Regions from separate parts of the Streptomyces sp. NPDC104367 genome, predicted to be linked through region 1. Evidence: riboswitches for the same ligand, from Rfam matches in the RefSeq annotation. Region 1 holds a riboswitch; each other region holds the start of a gene.

What was found. Region 1 has a riboswitch for cyclic di-AMP ahead of ACZ619_RS29765 (M23 family metallopeptidase). Riboswitches for the same ligand answer to the same signal wherever they lie in the genome.
Region 2: linked by a shared signal. The riboswitch ahead of ACZ619_RS20775 (C40 family peptidase) and the one ahead of ACZ619_RS29765 (M23 family metallopeptidase) in region 1 are both predicted to bind cyclic di-AMP.
Region 3: linked by a shared signal. The riboswitch ahead of ACZ619_RS08085 (C40 family peptidase) and the one ahead of ACZ619_RS29765 (M23 family metallopeptidase) in region 1 are both predicted to bind cyclic di-AMP.

What each region holds. Positions count from the first base shown of each region.
Region 1 is NZ_JBVJND010000022.1:136,085-142,251, reverse strand. Features, by position in the region: gene ACZ619_RS29780 (bifunctional acetate--CoA ligase family protein/GNAT family N-acetyltransferase) at 1-1,904, opposite strand, end outside; gene ACZ619_RS29775 (HPr family phosphocarrier protein) at 2,082-2,363, shown strand; gene ACZ619_RS29770 (GntR family transcriptional regulator) at 2,618-3,313, opposite strand; gene ACZ619_RS29765 (M23 family metallopeptidase) at 3,501-4,256, opposite strand; cyclic di-AMP (ydaO/yuaA leader) riboswitch at 4,269-4,431, opposite strand; gene ACZ619_RS29760 (M16 family metallopeptidase) at 4,634-6,022, opposite strand; gene ACZ619_RS29755 (M16 family metallopeptidase) at 6,019-6,167, opposite strand, start outside.
Region 2 is NZ_JBVJND010000013.1:68,559-74,725, reverse strand. Features, by position in the region: gene bioB (biotin synthase BioB) at 1-1,063, opposite strand, end outside; gene ACZ619_RS20795 (8-amino-7-oxononanoate synthase) at 1,211-2,338, shown strand; gene ACZ619_RS20790 (DUF397 domain-containing protein) at 2,398-2,625, opposite strand; gene ACZ619_RS20785 (helix-turn-helix domain-containing protein) at 2,635-3,495, opposite strand; gene ACZ619_RS20780 (ATP-binding protein) at 3,708-4,166, shown strand; gene ACZ619_RS20775 (C40 family peptidase) at 4,203-4,676, opposite strand; cyclic di-AMP (ydaO/yuaA leader) riboswitch at 4,680-4,859, opposite strand; gene ACZ619_RS20770 (hypothetical protein) at 5,223-5,531, opposite strand; gene ACZ619_RS20765 (ATP-dependent Clp protease proteolytic subunit) at 5,539-6,167, opposite strand, start outside.
Region 3 is NZ_JBVJND010000004.1:180,383-186,549, reverse strand. Features, by position in the region: gene ACZ619_RS08095 (DUF1996 domain-containing protein) at 1-960, opposite strand, end outside; gene ACZ619_RS08090 (PP2C family protein-serine/threonine phosphatase) at 1,259-2,488, shown strand; cyclic di-AMP (ydaO/yuaA leader) riboswitch at 2,656-2,830, shown strand; gene ACZ619_RS08085 (C40 family peptidase) at 2,839-5,133, shown strand; gene ACZ619_RS08080 (NAD-dependent epimerase/dehydratase family protein) at 5,332-6,167, opposite strand, start outside.

The DNA.
Region 1 (6,167 bases):
CCGGTGGCGGGTGCCGTCGCGCCCGCCTGCGGTGCGGTACGGCCCGCGGCAGACAGCGCCTCCGCGAGCCCGCCGAGCTCCACGTGCACCACGAGGACCGGCTTGCCCGGGACCCGCTCCGCGGCCGACCGCAGCGCCTCCGCCAGTTCCGCGTCCCCGACCGGGCCCTCCCCGATCGCCGGTATGGCCGTCACGATCACCGCGTCGCAGGAGTCGTCCGCGAGCGCGGCGGCCAGCGCGCCGTGGAACTCCTGCGCGGTCGCCCCCGTCGTCAGGTCCAGCGGCGGCGCGGGCCGCAGCCCCTCGGCCAGGCACCGGTCGTACGTCAGCAGCCCCAGCGACTCCGAGTTGCCGAGGATCGTCACGCGCGGCCCGGCCGGCAGCGGCTGGCGCGCGAGCAGCAGCCCCGCGTCGACCAGCTCGGTGATGGTGTCGACGCGGATCACCCCGGCCTGCCGCAGCAGCGCGGACACCGTGGCGTGCGGCAGCCGCGTCGCCCGTACCGCGTGCCCCTGCGGCGCGGACCCGGCGCCCTGCACGACGACCAGGGGCTTGGCCGCCGCCGTCCGCCGCGCGAGGCGCGTGAACTTGCGCGGGTTGCCGATGGACTCCAGGTACATGAGGACGACGTCGGTCTCGGGGTCGTCGTACCAGTACTGGAGGACGTCGTTGCCGGAGACGTCCGCGCGGTTGCCCGACGAGACGAACGTGGACACGCCCGTGGTCCCGGTGACGCCGCCGCCCCGCCGGTGCAGCCGGGACAGCAGGGCGATCCCGATGGCGCCGGACTGGGCGAACAGGCCGATGCGGCCGGGGCGCGGCATCTCGGGCGCGAGGGAGGCGTTCAGCCGGACGTCGGCGGCGGTGTTGATGACGCCGAAGGCGTTGGGGCCGATGATCCGCATGCCGTACGTGCGCGCGTGCCGGACCAGTTCGCGCTGGCGCTCGCGGCCGTCCGGGCCGCTCTCGGCGTATCCGGCGGACAGGACGACGAGCCCCTGGACGCCGTGCTCGCCGCAGTCCGTGACGACGGAGGGGACGTGCTCGGCGGGGACGGCGACCACGGCGAGGTCGACCGGTCCGTCGATGTCCCGCACGGAGCGGTGCGCGGGCACCCCGTCGACCTCCTTGAGGTCCTGCGGGAAGGCCCGGTTCACGGCGTGCAGGCGGCCGGTGAAGCCGGCGTCCCGGAGGTTGCCGAGGACGCTGCGGCCGACGCCGCCGGGCGCGCGGCCGACGCCAACCACCGCGACCGCGCCGGGGGCGAGCAGCCGTCGTACCGAGCGGGCCTCCGCGCGCTGTTCGCGGGCGCGCTGGACCGCGAGGGAGCGGTCGGTGGGCTCCAGGTCGAACTCCAGCCGGACCACGCCGTCCTCGAAGCTGCGCTGCTGGGTGTAGCCGGCGTCCGTGAACACCTTGATCATCTTGGAGTTGGCGGGCAGCACCTCGGCGGCGAACCGGCGGATGCCGCGCTCGCGCGCGACGGCGGCGATGTGCTCCAGGAGAGCGGAGGCGACACCGCGGCCCTGGTGGGCGTCCTGGACGAGGAAGGCGACCTCGGCCTCGTCGGCGGGGGCCGACGCGGGCATGCCGTCGGCGCCAATGCGGTCATAGCGTACGGTGGCGATGAACTCGCCGCCGATGGTGGCCGCGAGTCCCACCCTGTCCACAAAGTCGTGGTGCGTGAAGCGGTGGACGTCCTTGGCGGAGAGCCTGGGGTAGGGCGCGAAGAAGCGGTAGTACTTCGACTCGTCCGAGACCTGCTCGTAGAAGCTGACCAGGCGGTCGGCGTCATCGACGGTGATGGGCCGGACGCGCGCGGTGCCACCGTCGCGCAGTACCACGTCCGCCTCCCAGTGGGCGGGGTACTCGTGCCGGTCCTGCCGGTCCGCCGGGGTCTGCATGGGCCCCAGAGTACGGCTCGCGTCCGACAACGGCGCGAGGCAGTCTGTGGAGGACGGAAGTCGGGCCGAGGCCGCGGTCCGACGACACACCCGGAGGGCATCCGTGTCCGCTCCGGGGATGCTTCACGTTATGGGAAACTGGTCTAGACAACCCTGAAAACCGAAGGGCAGCATCACATGGCTGAGCGCCGCGTCAACGTCGGCTGGGCCGAGGGCCTCCACGCCCGCCCCGCTTCCATCTTCGTCCGAGCCGCCACGGCCGCAGGCGTCCCGGTGACGATCGCCAAGGCCGGGGGCAACCCTGTCAACGCGGCCTCCATGCTGGCTGTCCTGGGCCTGGGCGCCCAGGGCGGCGAGGAGATCGTCCTCGCCTCCGACGCCGAGGGCTCCGACGCCGCCCTCGACCGCCTGGCCAAGCTGGTCGCCGAGGGTCTCGAGGAGCTCCCCGAGACCGTCTGAGCGACACAGCGCCGCCCGCACGTCAGGGCCGAGGCCGCGCCGCACCCGAACGGGGCGGCGCGGCCTCGCCGTTTTCCGCCCCGGAAATTTGCCCCGCCTCGGCTCCGGCGTGCGCGGCGAGGCGTTCCGCACGCCCCGCACCATTTGCACCAGGCACACCAATAGCGCGCCACCGGAAATTCCCGGCGCGCGCGAATAAGGGCAGCGGAAATACGGCTCCGCTGAATAACATCTCTTTGTATACGGCGCTCGTGTTAATGCCGCAGGCCCGACATGTTTACGGGAGGTTGCGAAGTCCTCACACCGTTCGCCCGGTCGGCCCCGCCCGAGAACCGCAGCCGGTGGGCGGCCGTCACGCGCTCGGTGTGCAGCGCGGTGATCGCCCGTGCGCGCTCGCCGTCGCCGCGCGCCACCGCGTCCACGATGGCGCCGTGCTCGGCCCAGGACTCCACGGGGTTGGCGGGCGCGTCGGCCGCGTACATCCAGGCGATCTTGTGCCGCAGCTGGGTGAGGGTCGAGGTCAGGGCGTGGCTGCCGGAGGCCTGGGCGAGCGTCTCGTGGAACCAGCCGCCCAGCGAGCGCAGATCCTCGCTGTTGCCCCTGCGGGACCGCTCCTGGCCCAGCCTGACCAGCCCGCGCAGCACCTTGAGGTGGGCCTCGGTGCGCCGCTGGGCGGCCCGTGCGGCGCCCAGCGGCTCCAGGAGCATCCGCATCTCCAGCAGGTCGGCCGCCTCCTGCTCGGTCGGCTCGGCGACGCACGCGCCCGCGTGCCGGCGCGTCACCACGAAGCCCTCGGCCTCCAGGGTGCGCAGGGCCTCGCGGACGGGGACGCGCGAGACGCCGTAGCGGCGGGCCAGCAGTTCCTCGGTGAGCCGGCCGCCTCGCTCGTAGACACCCGCGACGATGTCGTCCCGGATCGCCGTGCATACCGAGTGCGCCGGAATACGCATGACCGACCTCCGCCTTAATCCCCGAGAAAAGCCGCCGAGTGGCGTCCGTTCCGTGACTCTATTGCAATGAGCCGGAATTTCCGACGGGGGGCCGGAATCCAGGGATATATTTTGGACAGCGGGGGCACGAAAACGGCGAAAGCCCCGGCTCGGGAGCCGGGGCTTGTGAAGATCTGGCCGTATGTCGTCAGACGTTCACACCGTGCTTGCGGAGGTAGGCGACCGGGTCGACGTCGGAGCCGTACTCCGCGGTCGTACGGGCCTCGAAGTGGAGGTGTGGGCCCGTCACGTTGCCGGTGGCGCCGGAGAGGCCGATCTGCTGGCCCGGGGTGACCTGCTGGCCCACCGAGACGCCGATGGACGACAGGTGGCCGTACTGGGTGTACATGCCGTCGGCCATCTTGATGACGATCTGGTTGCCGTACGCCCCGCCCCAGCCGGTGGAGACGACCGTGCCGGTGCCGACGGCGTGCACGGCCGTGCCGGTGGCGGCGTGGAAGTCGATGCCGGTGTGGGTGCCGGAGGACCACAGGGAGCCGCCGGTCTTGTAGCCGGTGGAGACGTAGGAGCCCGAGATCGGTGCGACGAAGGCGTTGAGGCGCTCGCGCTCGGCCGCCCGGGCGGCGCGCGCCTTGGCCTCGTGCGCCTCCTTCGCCCTGGCCGCGGCCTCCTTGCGGGCGGCCTCCAGGGCCGCCTCGCGCTCGGCCTCGGCCTTCTGCGTGACGGCCTGGGCGTCGATCTGCTCGACCACCGAGTCGCTGACCGTGATGACCGGGGTGAGGCCGGTCTGCTCGACGGAGTTCTCGGCGGCGAGGGCCGGGGCCGCGGAGACGGTGCCGATGACACCGGTGGTGGTGAGGGCCGCGATGCCGGCGGCCTGCGCGCCGGTGCGCTTCACCCGGCCGGGACGACGGTGCTTCCCGGAGGCGCACATGAACGCCATGTAGAGGCTGGTCCTTTCCTTCCCTCTCGCCTACCGGGTTAGCTGACGGGTTCGGAGCAGGAAGGTCTCCTACGGACCCCCTCGCGGCTCGCGCGGGCGCCCGATTCACCCCAGGGACGTGTGGGTCCCCGGCTCCCCTGGCTCGCGCCGTACGGGGACTCGGCGATGACTGTCCGGTGCCGCGGTTGCGGCGCACTGCATGACGGACAGCCCGGAAGAACCTACGAGGGCGCGCTTTCCATACCCAAACGGATCCGGGTTTTTGTAGCGCATCCCACAGGGCAGACAGGCAACCTCCGCCCCAATTCGGACATTCGGCGGCCCTGGTGACATCCCGGTCACCAGGGCCGCTCCACGCGCGTGTGCCGCCCGCCCGGTTACTCGGCGGCGACGACCGTGACTTCGCCGATCCCGAGCGCCTCGACGGGCTCCTTGATCTGCGCCGCGTCCCCGACGAGGACGGTCACCAGCCGGTCCACCGAGAAGGCGTTGACCACGGCCGCGGTGGCCTCCACGGTGCCGGTGGCGGCGAGCTGCCGGTAGAGGGTCGCCTGGAAGTCGTCGGGCAGGTGCTGCTCGACCTGGTCGGCCAGGGTGCCCGCGACGGCGGCCGCCGTCTCGTACTTGAGCGGCGCCACACCGACCAGGTTCTGCACGGCGATGTCGCGCTCGGCGTCGGTGAGGCCCTCGGCGGCGAGGGTGCGCAGCACCGTCCACAGGTCCTGGAGCGCGGGACCGGTGTTCGGGGTGTCCACGGAGCCGCTGATGGCCAGCAGGGAGGCGCCGCTGCCGTCGGGGGCGGAGCGCAGCACCTGCCCGAAGGAGCGGACGCCGTAGGTGTAGCCCTTCTCCTCGCGCAGGACGCGGTCCAGGCGGGAGGTGAGGGTGCCGCCCAGGCAGTAGGTGCCGAGCACCTGGGCGGGCCAGACGCGGTCGTGCCGGTCGGGGCCGACGCGGCCGATGAGCAGCTGCGTCTGGACGGCTCCGGGACGGTCCACGACGACGACCCGGCCGGTGTCGTCGGCGGTGACCGGCGGGACCGGCCGGGGCTCGGCGGTGGTGCCGCGCCAGGCGCCCAGGGTCTCGCCGAGCAGTTCGTCGAGGTCGATGCCGGTGAGGTCGCCGACGACGACCGCGGTGGCGGTCGCGGGGCGGACGTGCCGGTCGTAGAACGCGCGGACGGCGGCCGCGTCGATCTTCTCGACCGTCTCCTCGGTGCCCTGGCGGGGGCGGGACATCCGCGCGGTGGCCGGGAACAGCTCCTTGTAGAGCTGCTTGGCGGCCCGGCGGCTGGGGTTGGCCTGCTCGTGCGGGATCTCGTCGAGGCGGTTGCGGACCAGCCGCTCGACCTCGCTGTCGGCGAACGCGGGCGCCCGCAGCGCGTCGGAGAGCAGTCCGAGGCCCTTGGCCAGACGGGAGGCCGGGACCTCCAGGCTGACGCGGACGCAGGGGTGGTCGGCGTGGGCGTCGAGGGTGGCGCCGGCGCGCTCCAGTTCGGCGGCGAACTCCTCGGCGGAGTGCTTGTCGGTGCCCTCCGAGAACGCGCGCGCCATGATGGTGGCGACGCCGTCCAGGCCGGCCGGTTCGGCGTCCAGGGGCGCGTCCACCAGCACCTCGACGGCGACGACCTGCTGGCCGGGGCGGTGGCAGCGGAGCACGGTCAGGCCGTTGTCCAGGGTGCCGCGCTCGGGCGCGGGGAAGGCCCAGGGCCTGGCGTCGCCCGGCTGGGGCTGCGGGTGGAAGTCCATGCTGGCGAGCTCGGTCACTTGGCCGTCTCCTCGTCGTTGTCGCCGGCTTCGACCGTGGCCTCGGCCTCGGGGTCCTCGGGCACGTCGGCGTCCGGGGCCGTCTCCGGGGACTTGGGTTCGTAGACGAGCACCGCGCGGTTGTCGGGGCGCAGCCGCGCCTTGG
Region 2 (6,167 bases), on a different contig from region 1:
CGGCGTCGGCGTTCCCGGCGTCCCCGGCGTGCGACCCGCAGACGGAGCCCGGGGCGTCGGCCCGGTGCCGCGGCAGCGTCACCTCGTCCGAGCCCTCCACCACGAACCCGGCGTCCGCGATCATCTCCAGGTCGGCCTGGCCGGCCTGGCCCTCGGTGGTGAGGTAGTCGCCGAGGAAGATCGAGTTGGCCAGGTGCAGCGCGAGCGGCTGCATGGTGCGCAGATGCACCTCGCGGCCGCCCGCGATCCGGACCTCGACGTCGGGGCAGACGAACCGCACCATCGCCAGGATGCGCAGGCAGCGCTGCGGGGTGAGGTTCCACTCCTTGGCCAGCGGCGTGCCCTCGACCGGGATCAGGAAGTTCACCGGCACCGAGTCCGGGTCCAGCTCGCGCAGCGAGAAGACCACGTCGACCAGGTCCTCGTCCGACTCGCCCATGCCGGCGATCAGGCCCGAACAGGCCGACAGACCCGCCGCGTGCGCCTTGTTGACCGTGTCCACCCGATCGGCGTACGTGTGCGTGGTCGTGATGTCCCCGTACGTCCCCTCGGACGTGTTGAGGTTGTGGTTGTAGGCGTCCGCGCCCGCCTCGCGCAGCCGCTCGGCCTGGCCGTCGGAGAGCAGACCGAGACAGGCGCACACCTCGACGCCCTCGTTCTGCTCCTTGATCGCCTTGATGGTGCCGGCGACCCGGTCCACGTCCCGGTCGGTCGGGCCGCGCCCGGAGGCCACCAGGCAGACCCGCTTGGCGCCCCCGGCGAGCCCCGCGGCGGCCGCCCTGGAGGCCTCGTCGGGTTTCAGCCAGCTGTACTTGAGGATGCCGGTCGAGGAGCCCAGCCGCTGCGAGCAGTAGGAGCAGTCCTCCGGGCACAGGCCCGACTTGAGGTTGACCAGGTAGTTGAGTTTCACGCGCCGGCCGAACCACTGCCGGCGCACCTTGCCGGCCGCGGCCACCACGTCGAGCACGTCGTCGTCCGAGGTCGCCAGCACGGCGAGCGCTTCCTCGCGGGTCGGCAGCTCGCGCCGAAGCCCCTTGTCCACCAGCGTGTTCAGCAGGTCCATGAGAGCCGATCCTGTACTACGAGGCTGCCCCGGGCCAAGGAGAGTTCGCACAACCCTGGCAGATCGACATGTGGGTATCACCACACAGTGGGTGCCCGACGGTCCCGCTAGGGTCTGTTCATTGCCTACAAAATCACCGGAGGGGTCATGGCGTTCGGCTGGATCGACGAACAGGCGGAGCTGCGCCGCCGCGCCGGACTCGAACGGACCCTGCGCCCCCGTCCCGCCGATTCGCCGCTGCTGGACCTCGCGAGCAACGACTACCTGGGCCTGGCCGGCCATCCCGAGGTCGCCGAGGGCGCCGCCGGGGCGGCCCGGACCTGGGGCGGCGGAGCCACCGGCTCCCGGCTGGTGACCGGCACGACCGAGCTCCACACCGAGCTGGAGCGCGAGCTGGCCGAATTCTGCGGGTTCGAGGCGGCCCTGGTCTTCTCCTCCGGCTACGCGGCCAACCTCGCCGCCGTCACCACGCTCGGCCCGCACGGCTCGCTGATCGTCTCCGACGCCCTCAACCACGCCTCCCTGATCGACGGCTGCCGGCTGGCCCGGGGCACCACCCAGGTCGTCGGGCACGCCGACCCGGACGCGGTGCGCAAGGCGCTCGGCACCCACGAGGGGCCCGCGGTGGTCGTCTCCGACACGGTGTTCTCCGTCGACGGCGACGCGACCCCGCTCGCCGCCCTGGCCGGGGCGTGCCGGGAGCACGGCGCCGGGCTCCTCGTCGACGACGCGCACGGGCTCGGCGTCCTCGGGGACGGCGGGCGGGGGGCGCCGTTCGCGGCCGGGCTGGCCGGTGCCGACGACGTGGTGGCGACCGTGACCCTGTCCAAGTCGCTGGGCAGTCAGGGCGGGGCCGTGCTGGGTCCGGCCCGGGTGGTCGACCATCTGGTCAACGCGGCCCGCACCTTCATCTTCGACACCGGTCTGGCCCCCGCGGCGGCGGGGGCGGCGCTGGCGGCCCTGCGGCTGCTGCGGCGCGAGCCCGGGCGCGCGGCCCGGGCCCGCGAGGTGGCCGCCGAGCTGCACGCACGGCTGACCGCCGCGGGTCTGGAAGCGGTACGGCCGGACGCCGCGGTGGTCTCCGTGCGGGCACCGTCCCCGGAGCGGGCCGTGCGATGGGCGGCCGACTGCCGGACGGCAGGTCTGGCCGTGGGCTGTTTCCGTCCGCCTTCCGTGCCGGACGGAGTCTCACGGCTCAGGCTGACCGCCCGGGCCGACCTCTCCGGGGCCGAGATCGAACGCGCTGTACGGGTGATCGGCGAGACACGACCATGAGTCGGCGTGACACGGCCGGGTGCCGCTCGCGGGTGGATACGGGTGCGGTTCCGCGCTGATCAGTCGGTGAACACGGCCAGGAAACCCGTCCAGCTCTCGGGGGAGAAGAGCAGCGCGGGTCCGGCCGGGTCCTTGGAGTCACGCACGGCGAGCAGTCCGGCGGGCGCACCGGAGTGCGGCCGTGCGGTCTCCACGCAGTTGTTCGCTCCGGTGCTGTGACTGCTGCGCAGCCACCGCACGCCGAGCAGATCGGTACTGGAAGGAACGTGCCGAGGCAGTGCAGTCATGGTGCCTCCTTACGTGCCGTCACTTATCCCGGCGATGAAATCCAACGAGTCCTCGGGCGAAAGCGCGTGGATCTGAAGGGTGTCGAAGGCCTCCGCATAGGCCTGGAGGTCTTCTTTCCGCTCCAGGTAGAGGCTACTCGTCAACTGGTCGAGAACAACCACATCCAGATCAGAAGTGCTCGGAAATGAGAAGATTACGAAAGGGCCGGTGATGCCGATATGCGCACCGGCCTGGAACGGCAGCACCTGGATCCGCACCTGGGGCAGCCTCGCCGCCTCCATCAGCCGGTGCAGCTGGCGGGCCATCACCCCCGGGCCGCCGACCTCACGGCGCAGCACCGCCTCGTCCAGGACCGCGCTCAGCCGCAGCGGCGGATCGTTGCGCAGCACGTCCTGCCTGGCCAGGCGCACTTCCACCAGGGTGTCCAGCGCCTCGTCGTCGAGTCCCTCGGCGGCCACCCGGGTGACGGCCCGCGCGTACTCGGACGTCTGCAACAGCCCCGGTACCACCGAGGTCTCCAGCGTGCGCATCGCGCTCGCCTGCGACTCCAGGCTGATGAAGTCCCGGTAGGCGGGCGGCAGCACCCCGCGGTAGGCGTGCCACCAGTGGTGCCGTCCGGCCGTGTCCTCCGACCCCGCCAGCACCAGCAGCAACTCGCGCAACTGCCCCTCGGTCACGCCGTAGGCGTCCAGGAGTAACCGCACATCGGCCGGTTTCACACCGCTGGCGCCGGTCTCTATCCGGCTCACCTTCGACTGGTGCCAGCCCACCAGACGGGCGGCCTCACCGCTCGTGAGACCCGCACCGGTGCGCAGCATGCGCAGTTCGGCGCCCAGTTTTCGGCGGCGTACCGCGGGACCGTTCTGCATGGGCTACTCCTTACTCCTTCCGGGCCGCCCAAATACGGTCTGGGGTCGCAGAGTTCACCGCTTCGAGCGACAGATATATGCACATCTTGGTGGATCGCTCCCCGTGACCGGCCCGGTAATGGCAGTCTGGCGAAGAAGCACCAGTCCGGGACCGTACTCGAACCATCCGCACCGTGTCGGACTACGGTCCCGAGGAAAGGGACGACGTCGCCATGGCAGACCATCTGGAAGCATCCGTCACTCTGCCGAGCGATCCCGCCTCGGTCTCCACGGCCCGCTCCTATGTGCTGGACACCCTCGCGGAGTGGGGACTGCCACCGCAGACGGAGACCGCGGACACCATCCGCCTCATCGTCTCGGAACTCGCCACCAACGCCGTACAGCACACCTTCGGACAGTCACCCACCTTCACGGTGGACATCGCCCTCGACCGCGACGAACACCTCCACATCGGCGTCACGGACAGTCACCCCCGCTTCCCCAGGAGACTTCCCGCCGCGGTCCAGCAGGACAACGGGCGCGGCATGGTCATCATCCGCTGGCTCACCGCCGAGTGCGGCGGCAGACTCCGGGTCCGCCCGACCCGGGAGGGCGGCAAGACCGTCTCCATCGAACTGCCCTGGACGGTGCCGGCCGGCACCGTGACCGCGGCCGGCCAGCAGGAACCGTAGCCCCGAGTCCCCGCCGGCCGGCACCCGGTCGCCGGGTCAGCTCACCCGGCCGTACCAGACGCTCCTGGTCCAGATCTTCTGCAGCTTCACCACGTCCCCGGTCTTCGGGGCGTGCCAGATCTTTCCCTTCCCGGCGTAGATGCCGACGTGGTACACGCTGGAACCCGAGTGGAAGAAGACCAGGTCCCCGGCCTTGCGGTGGCCGGCCGAGATGTGACGGGTCTTGTTGTACTGCTGGGCCGCCGTACGCGGCAGGCTCTTGCCCGCCTTCTTGAACGAGTACAGCGTCAGCCCGGAGCAGTCGAACCGGTTCGGTCCGCTGGCGCCCCACCTGTAGGGTGACCCCTTCTTCGAGGCGGCGACCTGAAGCGCCTTCGTCGCCATCGTGGCGGCCGAGGCCTCGGAGGCGACACCCGGGATCACGATCGAGCCGCCGACGGCGGCGATCGTCAGCGCCGAGGCCGTACCGGCCCTGGCCATGAGCGACGGGACACGATTGAGCGCAGTCATGCGCAACCCTTCGTCAGCCGCCTGTGAAGGATGACCTGTCGGATTCGGGCTGGCGAAGTTGCCCGGCCGCTGACGCGGCTTCACCCCAAGGGCTGCTCGGCCCGGTCATGGCGCGACCGTTCCGGCGACCCGTCTTGCTCGGGTCCTCCACTCCTGCCGATGCACTTCTGTCGACGGGTCAATCCGGGCGGCGGCAGGACTCGGCGTCCGCCCGGACCGCCCCGCCGCTGTGGCGGGGGCTTGTCGTCAGACAGGGATCTTCACTCACGTGTGTCCGAAAATCCCAATGGAATCGGGGATTTGTGGGGTTACTCACCACCCACCCGTTCGGGTGGACAATGCTCTGTTCGACTCAACGCCAACTGCCCTGCGTAGCCCCGGACCTGCGCGAAAGCACTCCAGGGGCTCCCTCGGACCCGCACGTCGAGCGGGTCCGCCGGTCAGGTAAAACCACGCCGCGCTCCGCTGAACGGGGGTAACCCCGTTGGGTCGTTTCGACTCCGGCCCGGACGCGGCCTCGACGGCCGGGCCCGCGGCCTGCGCGCGTCAGCGTACGCAGTCGGGCGGGAGCGCGACGCGAGCGGTCCGGCGCTCACCGTCGAGCACCCGCAACGCCCGTGCCAGCGTGTCCCCGTGCAGCTCCGTCTCGCCCCTGCCGTGCATCAGGGCCAGCGCGTCACGCAGCTCGGAAGCGGCGCGCACCAGCGCCTGCGCGGCGCGCAGGCCACGATACGTGTCCTCGTTCTGCGCCGGGTTGATACGGCCCAGCAGATCGACCACGTCCAGATAACGGTCGATCAACTCGCCCTCGGCGCGGGTGAGCGCGGGCAGCGGCGGAAGTTCCGGTGGCAGCATCGGCGGCTCACCCCGCGTCCGGCAGGCCGAGCGAGCCCCTGCGCTCGGGCATGACCAGGTCCACCAGCCCGTACGCCAGCGCCTGCCGGGCGTCCAGGACCAGGTCCCGCTCCATGTCCTCGCGCACCTGCTCCGGGGTGCGCCCGGTGTGCCGGACGAGCATCTCCTCCATCAGGGTACGGACCCGTTCCAACTCCGCCGCCCGGATGGCCAGATCACTCGGCCGGCCCCGCACCGGTTCCGGCAGGGACGGCTGCTGGAGGAGAATGCGCGCCCCCGGCAGCGCGGACCGCTTGCCCGGGGTGCCGGCCGCGAGCAGGACCGCCGCCGACGCCCCGGCCTGGCCCAGGCAGACCGTGGCCACGTCACAGGTGACGTACCGGACCGTGTCGTAGATCGCCGTCATCGCGCTGAACGACCCGCCCGGCGAATTGACGTAGAGCGAGATGTCCTGCTCCGGGGCGGTGTGCTCCAGGTACATCAGCTGGGCCGTCACATCGTTCGCGGAGACCTCGTCCACGGGCGTGCCGAGGAACACGATCCGGTTCTCCAGCAGCTTCGAGTACGGATCCAGCGTGCGTTGCGCGGCACCGGTGCGTTCGGTGAACTCGGGCAGCACATAGCGGGCGGACGGTC
Region 3 (6,167 bases), on a different contig from region 1:
GGTCAGCGTGACCTCCTTCGGGGTGACGATCTGCCCGGCGTTGCCCTCGACACCGCCGCCCGGCGAGCCGGCGTCCCGCTCCTGCGTGCCGTTCTGGAGCCGCAGCACGGGCCAGTAGTACGTGGACCGGTCGCCCTTGTCGACGCAGCTGGTGTCGGCGTTCGCGAGGTCCTGCTCGCCGGCGAAGGCGTTGTTCGACTGGTTGCCGATGTAGTCGTGGAAGTGGTGGGCGCCGTTGGAGACACCGGGCGCGACGATCACGTTGTCCGAGTTGAACAGGCCGCCCGCGTTGACACCGCAGCTGGAGGCGAAGGTGCCGGTGGAGCCGCCGGACCGCTCGGCCGGGGTCCTCGTGTCCGGCTGGACGGCGGTGATGTCGGCGTAGTCAGCGGCGACGGGACCGTTCCCGCCCTGGCCGCCGGCGCCGGTCCCCGCGCTCTGGCCCGGTGCGGCGCCGTCCTGCGGCGGCTGCGATCCCTGCGAGTCCTGCGACCCCTGCGAGTCCTGTGATCCCGTGGACTCCTGCGCACCCGGCGTCTGCTGGGAGCCCTCGTCCGAGGAGCGCAGGGTGCAGGCCGCGAGGTCGTCGAGGTCCTGCGGGCGCTCGCCGTCCCGGCCGATGGCGTCGGCGATGCGCCGGAGGGTGGCGGACCGCTTCCGCTCCAGTGGTTCCACGATGGTCAGGTCGGCGAGGCCGGGGTCCTGCCCGAGGGTGTCGGCCGACTCCTTGAGCTGCTGGTAGGCGGCCGCGATCTGCCGGTCCAGCTCGGCGAGTTCACGGTCGACGTCGTCCCGCGCCCCGTCGGGCACCGCCGTCAACCGGCTGCCGACGTCGGGGCAGTAGACCGTGGGCGCGGACAGCACCCGGGCGGTCGCCGCCGTACCGGAGGGGTCGCCCCAGCCGCCCTCGCTCGCCGAGGCGTAGACGTTCGCCGCGACCAGTCCCCCGCCGCCGAGCATCAGGGCGACCGCTGCGAAGGTCGCGCGCCGTGCGCCTGTCGGACGTCTGCGCCTGTTGCGTCTCAAGATCGTTCCCCTGCGTCTTGTGGGCGGCCCGGACATGGAAGCCCCCGGCCCTATACGTCAATCACCGCCGCCGTGTTCAACAGACCCGCGAATTCACGGCGACCTCATAGAAAACGACCACCCCGGGTGACCGTCCGGACACGGAGCGCACCCGCCGAACACACACTCCCACCTGGCCTTTTGGGCTTTACGTGGGAAACTGTTGTGAAAACGGCGGGGAGGCGCCCCTGTCATGAGCGATGCGGAGATCGACTACACGGCGGTGTTCCAGACCCTGCCCGGGATGGTGGCCCTGCCGACTCCCGGGCTGGTGTACGCGGACGCCAACGAGGAGTTCCTCCGCATGGCCGGGCGCAGGCGCCAGGACGTGGTCGGCCGGTACCTGTTCGACGTCTTCCCGGACAACCCCGACGACGACACCGCGACCGGCATGCGCAACCTGGAGGCCTCCCTGCTGCGGGTACTGGCCACCGGCGAACGCGACACCATGGCCGTCCAGCGGTACGACGTCCAGGTCCCGGGCCGCCCCGGGTGCTGGGAGGAGCGGTACTGGAGCCCGGTGAACGTGCCGGTGCTCGGCCCGGACGGCAGGGTGGCCCTGCTGGTGCACCGGGTCGAGGAGGTCACCGAGCTGATCCGGGCGCGCCGGGCCGCCGGGGACAGCCGGAGCCAGGTCCTGGAGGCCGAGCTGTACCGGCGCGCGGGCGAACTCCAGGAGATCAACGAACGGCTGCGGCAGGCGCACGCCCGGGAGCGGGAGGTCGCGGTCGCCCTCCAGGAGGCGATGCTGCCCGCCGCCCGGCAGCCGGCGCACCACAGGGCGGCCGTGCGCTACCGGCCCGCGACGGGTTCGCTGAACGTGTGCGGCGACTGGTACGACCTGATCGACCTGGTCGACGGCGACCGCGTCGGTGTCTCGGTCGGCGACGTGGTGGGGCACGGGCTCGAAGCGGCCTGCGTCATGGGGCAGTTGCGCAGCGCGCTCAGCGCGGCTTCCCGGGTCGCCGAGGGGCCCGCCCAGGCGCTCGGCGTACTGGGGCGGTACGCGCACGTGGTGGAGGGCGCCGAGTCGGCCACGGCGGTGACGACGTTCGTCGACTTCGACCGCCATACCGTCACCTACAGCAGTGCCGGTCATCCACCGCCCGTCCTGCTGCACGCGGACGGCCGCGTCGAGTTCCTCGACCGGGCCACCGATCCCCCGCTCGACGCCCACCCCGATCCGCCGCCGCGCCCGCAGGCCGTCACCGCGTTCGACGACGGCGCGACCCTCGTCCTCTACACCGACGGACTGATCGAACGGCGCGGCGAGGACATCGACACCGGCCTCGCCCGGCTCGCCGAATCCCTCACCGGACACCGGGAGTTGGACCCCGAGGCGCTCGCCGACGCGGTGCTGCGCGAGCTGCTTCCGGAGGAGGGCGCGACCGACGACACCGCCCTGGTGGTCGTCCGGCTGTGATCTCCGGGTGGGCGAATTACCGTTCCCCGCACACCCGTACCGAACAGTACGACGAACATCACAAATACGTATCGGACATTACGCACTTCAACCTTCACACCAGTGACACAAGTTGGCTAAGTTGACGGCCAAGCCGTTCGGCTCCCCCCGGCGAATCCCGTCGGGCCGCGCGGCTTCCGCCGAGTCCGGTGCCCCACGGGGCGTACCCGGAGCCGGGGACCCAACCGATCAACTGGGGTGAATCGGCCAACTGCCGTTCAGGGCAAAGGCCGTAGGGCATACCTTCCGGATTCGACGCCCGAACCCGACAGCTAACCCGGTAGGCGGAGCACGGAAGGAGCACGACCCCCATGGCGCCCGAGAGCCGTGACGAGGTTCGACAGCGGATCGACAGCCTCTACGACCAGGCCGAGAACGCCACCGGGAACTACAACGCGACGCGTGCGGCGAACGGGGGTTCACGCTCCCGTGGGGTGCCGCTGTTCAAGCGGCCCGACCGCGGAGACCCGGGTCTGGACAGCATCGCCCGTGAGTGGTTCGAGGGCGCGCGCTCGAAGCTGGGGCCGAGCGTCCCGGCCGCGCTGCCCGCCGACCGGCAGCCGGCCAACCCTGGACCGCGGCGGCCCGTCAGCGCGATGGCGGCCGATCTGATCAGCCAGCTGGAGGGCAGCGGGCCCTCCCGCCCCGAGCTGCCCGCCGGGTCGTCCGGCAGGGCCGACGCGCAGACCCCCGAACTGACGGCACGGCCCAGGCTGGAGCTGACCGCCGGGTCCACCCCGGCCCTGCCCGCCGGGCCGGGCGGCGCCGCCAAGGCGCTGCCCGTGGCCGCGCCGCAGCGGTCGGCGCCGGGCACCTCCAAGACGAAGAACCAGCTCAAGGTCGCCAAGGCCCGCGAGATCCTGTCCCAGCGCACCGGCCGGCGCGCGATCGCCGCGCTCGACCCGGCACCGGCGCCGATGGCGGCACCGGCCCCTCCCGCGCCGCCGGTGCAGAGCGCGCCGCCCACGCAGGCCTTCTGGCCGAGGCCCGAGGCCGAAGCGCCCCGGCCGCCCCAGGCTTCCCAGGCACCACGAGCTCCTCAAGCCCCCCAGGCACCCCAGGCCCCGGCCCAGCAGCCGTGGACGCCGACGCCGCCCGCCGTCAGCATCCCCAGCCAGCGCACCGACAGCGGCCCCTTCCGCACGGGCGCGTTCCCGACGGCGGACGCGGCCGACTCCGGTTCGTTCCGGGTGATGACCCCGGGCGGCGGGGGCGCCACGGGCAGCTTCCCGGCCGTGTCCCCCAGGGACGCGGGCACCGCCGCCCCGGCCCCGAACCCGGCGGACTCCGGCTCCTTCCGCGTGATGACCCCGGGCGGCGGGGGCGCCACGGGCAGCTTCCCGGCCGCGGCGCCGGGCGACAGGGGCGCCAACCCGCCCGCGAACCCGGCGGACAGCGGTTCCTTCCGGGTCATGACCCCGGGCAACGCGGCCCCCGCCCCGGCTCCCGCTCCGGCCGCCGACACCGGCTCCTTCCGGATCATGACCCCGGGCGGCGGGGGCGCCACGGGCAGCTTCCCGACCGTGTCCCCCAGGGACGCGGGCACCGCCGCCCCGGCCCCGAACCCGGCGGACACCGGCTCCTTCCGCGTGATGACCCCGGGCGCGTCGGCCGCGTACACCCCGATACCGGACACGAACACCGGTTCCTTCCCCGGCGCGGGCGCGCTGCCGCCCGAGGCGCCGGTCGCCGCCACCGCCGTGCTCCCCGTCCAGAACCCGATGGACACCGGCTCCTTCCGGGTCATGACCCCGGGCGCACCGGCCTCGTACACGGCCATCCCGGCACCCGCTGCGGACCCGGTCCAGTCGGCCGGCACGTACGCCGCGGCGGCCCCCGCGGCGGCGCCCATGCCGCAGCCGACCGCCTACGCGGCACCCCAGCCCCCGGCCGCCCCGAACCCCTACCCCGTCGCGGCTCCCGCTCCCGCTCCCGCTCCCGCCATGAGCATGCCCATGCCCATGGCCATGGCCACGGGACCCATGCCGATGCAGGCACCGGCCCCGGCCATGGCGCCCCCCGCACCGATGGCGGCCCCCGCGCCCATGCCGGCCGCGGCTCCGGCGATGCCCGCTCCGGCGCCGATGCCGGCACAGGCTCCGATGCCCGCCGCCGCACCCCCGGTCGCCGCGGCCCCGACGCCCGCCGCGGCTCCGACGCCCGCCGCGGCTCCGGCCACCGCCACCTTCGCCCCCGGCGCCCTCACCGACACCGGCACCTTCCTCCAGCCGGGCGGCACGGCCGAACCGGGCAAGGCGATGAAGGCGCTGTCGTTCGCACGGGCGCAGATCGGGCGGCCGTGCGTCTGGGGGGCGACCGGGCCGGAGTCGTACGACTGCTCCAGCCTGATCCAGGCCGCCTGGCGAGCCGCCGGGGTGAGCCTGCCGCGCTCCGCGGCGGAGCAGACGCTGGCCGGCACGGCGTTGACGCTGACCGCGATGGAACCGGGTGACCTGGTCTTCTTCTTCGACAACGACAGCCACGTCGGTATCTACGCGGGTGGCGGCATGATGATCCACGCCCCCAGTCCGGGCGCCCTCATCCGCGAGGAGTCCATCTACAACGCCGGAGAGTCGGCCATCCACCGGGTGATCCGCCCGGCCTGACCCCTCGGCCTGCCCCGACCCGACCAGGCCCGACCCCCCGTGACGGGCCGCCGCGAACCGCACCGCCGGCATCGCAGCGTCCCGTCCGGCACCGAAACCGCCTGGTGAACGTCTTGCGTCACTCGGCCGCCGGCATGACGACGGCCCCCGTGAGGGCGGGCATCCGCACGGCAGCCCGCCCCGTCCCGCCCCCTCCTGTCACGCTCGGGCGCTTCTTCGGCGTGTGCGCCAGCTGGTGTGGTGGTCGAGGAGGGTCTCCTCGACGGGGCGGTAGGTGAGGCCCAGTTCCCCGGTGCTCCGGGCGTTGTCGACGCGGAAGCGGATGCCGAGGTGTTTGCGTATGTAGTCCTGGGTGAGACCGAAGAGCGGTCCGAGGATGCGTACCGGCCAGTGCGGGAGCGCCGTGCGGGGCAGGCGCGGGTCCCACGGGTGGCGGGTGCGGACGATTCTCGACATCTCGTGGAAGGACGTCATCGTCTCGTTGGCCACGATGTAACGGCCCTTCGCCGCCGGGTTCTCCGCCGCCGCGATGTGCGCGTCGGCGACGTCGCGGACGTCGGCGGTGGTGAAGCTGAAGTCCGGGGCGCCGTAGCAGAAGTACCCCTTGAACAGCTCGTCCAGCAGGAACAGGCTGCCCGACTCGGAGGCGGGCGTGAGCGAAGGGCCCAGGATCAGGCCGGGGTTGATCGAGACCATGCGCCAGCGGTCCTGCGCGGCCTCCGCGTCCCACGCGGCGCGCTCGGCGACCGTCTTGGCGTAGTGGTAGGGGTTGTTCTCCACCGTGCTGCTGGTGTTGAAGTACTCCTCCGTCAGCACCTGGCCGGTCATCTCCCGGACGTCCGCGTAGTCGCCGAAGATCGCGCCCACGGTGGAGGTGAACACCAGGGTCTCCACCTCGGGTGTGCGCTCCACGCTCCCGAGCACGTTGCGGGTGCCGAGCAACGCCGGGTCCACCATGTCCCGTTGCCCGTCCTCGATGCGCTCGGGCATCAGGAACGGCGAGGCCACGTGGAAGACGGTCGCGCAGCCGCGGA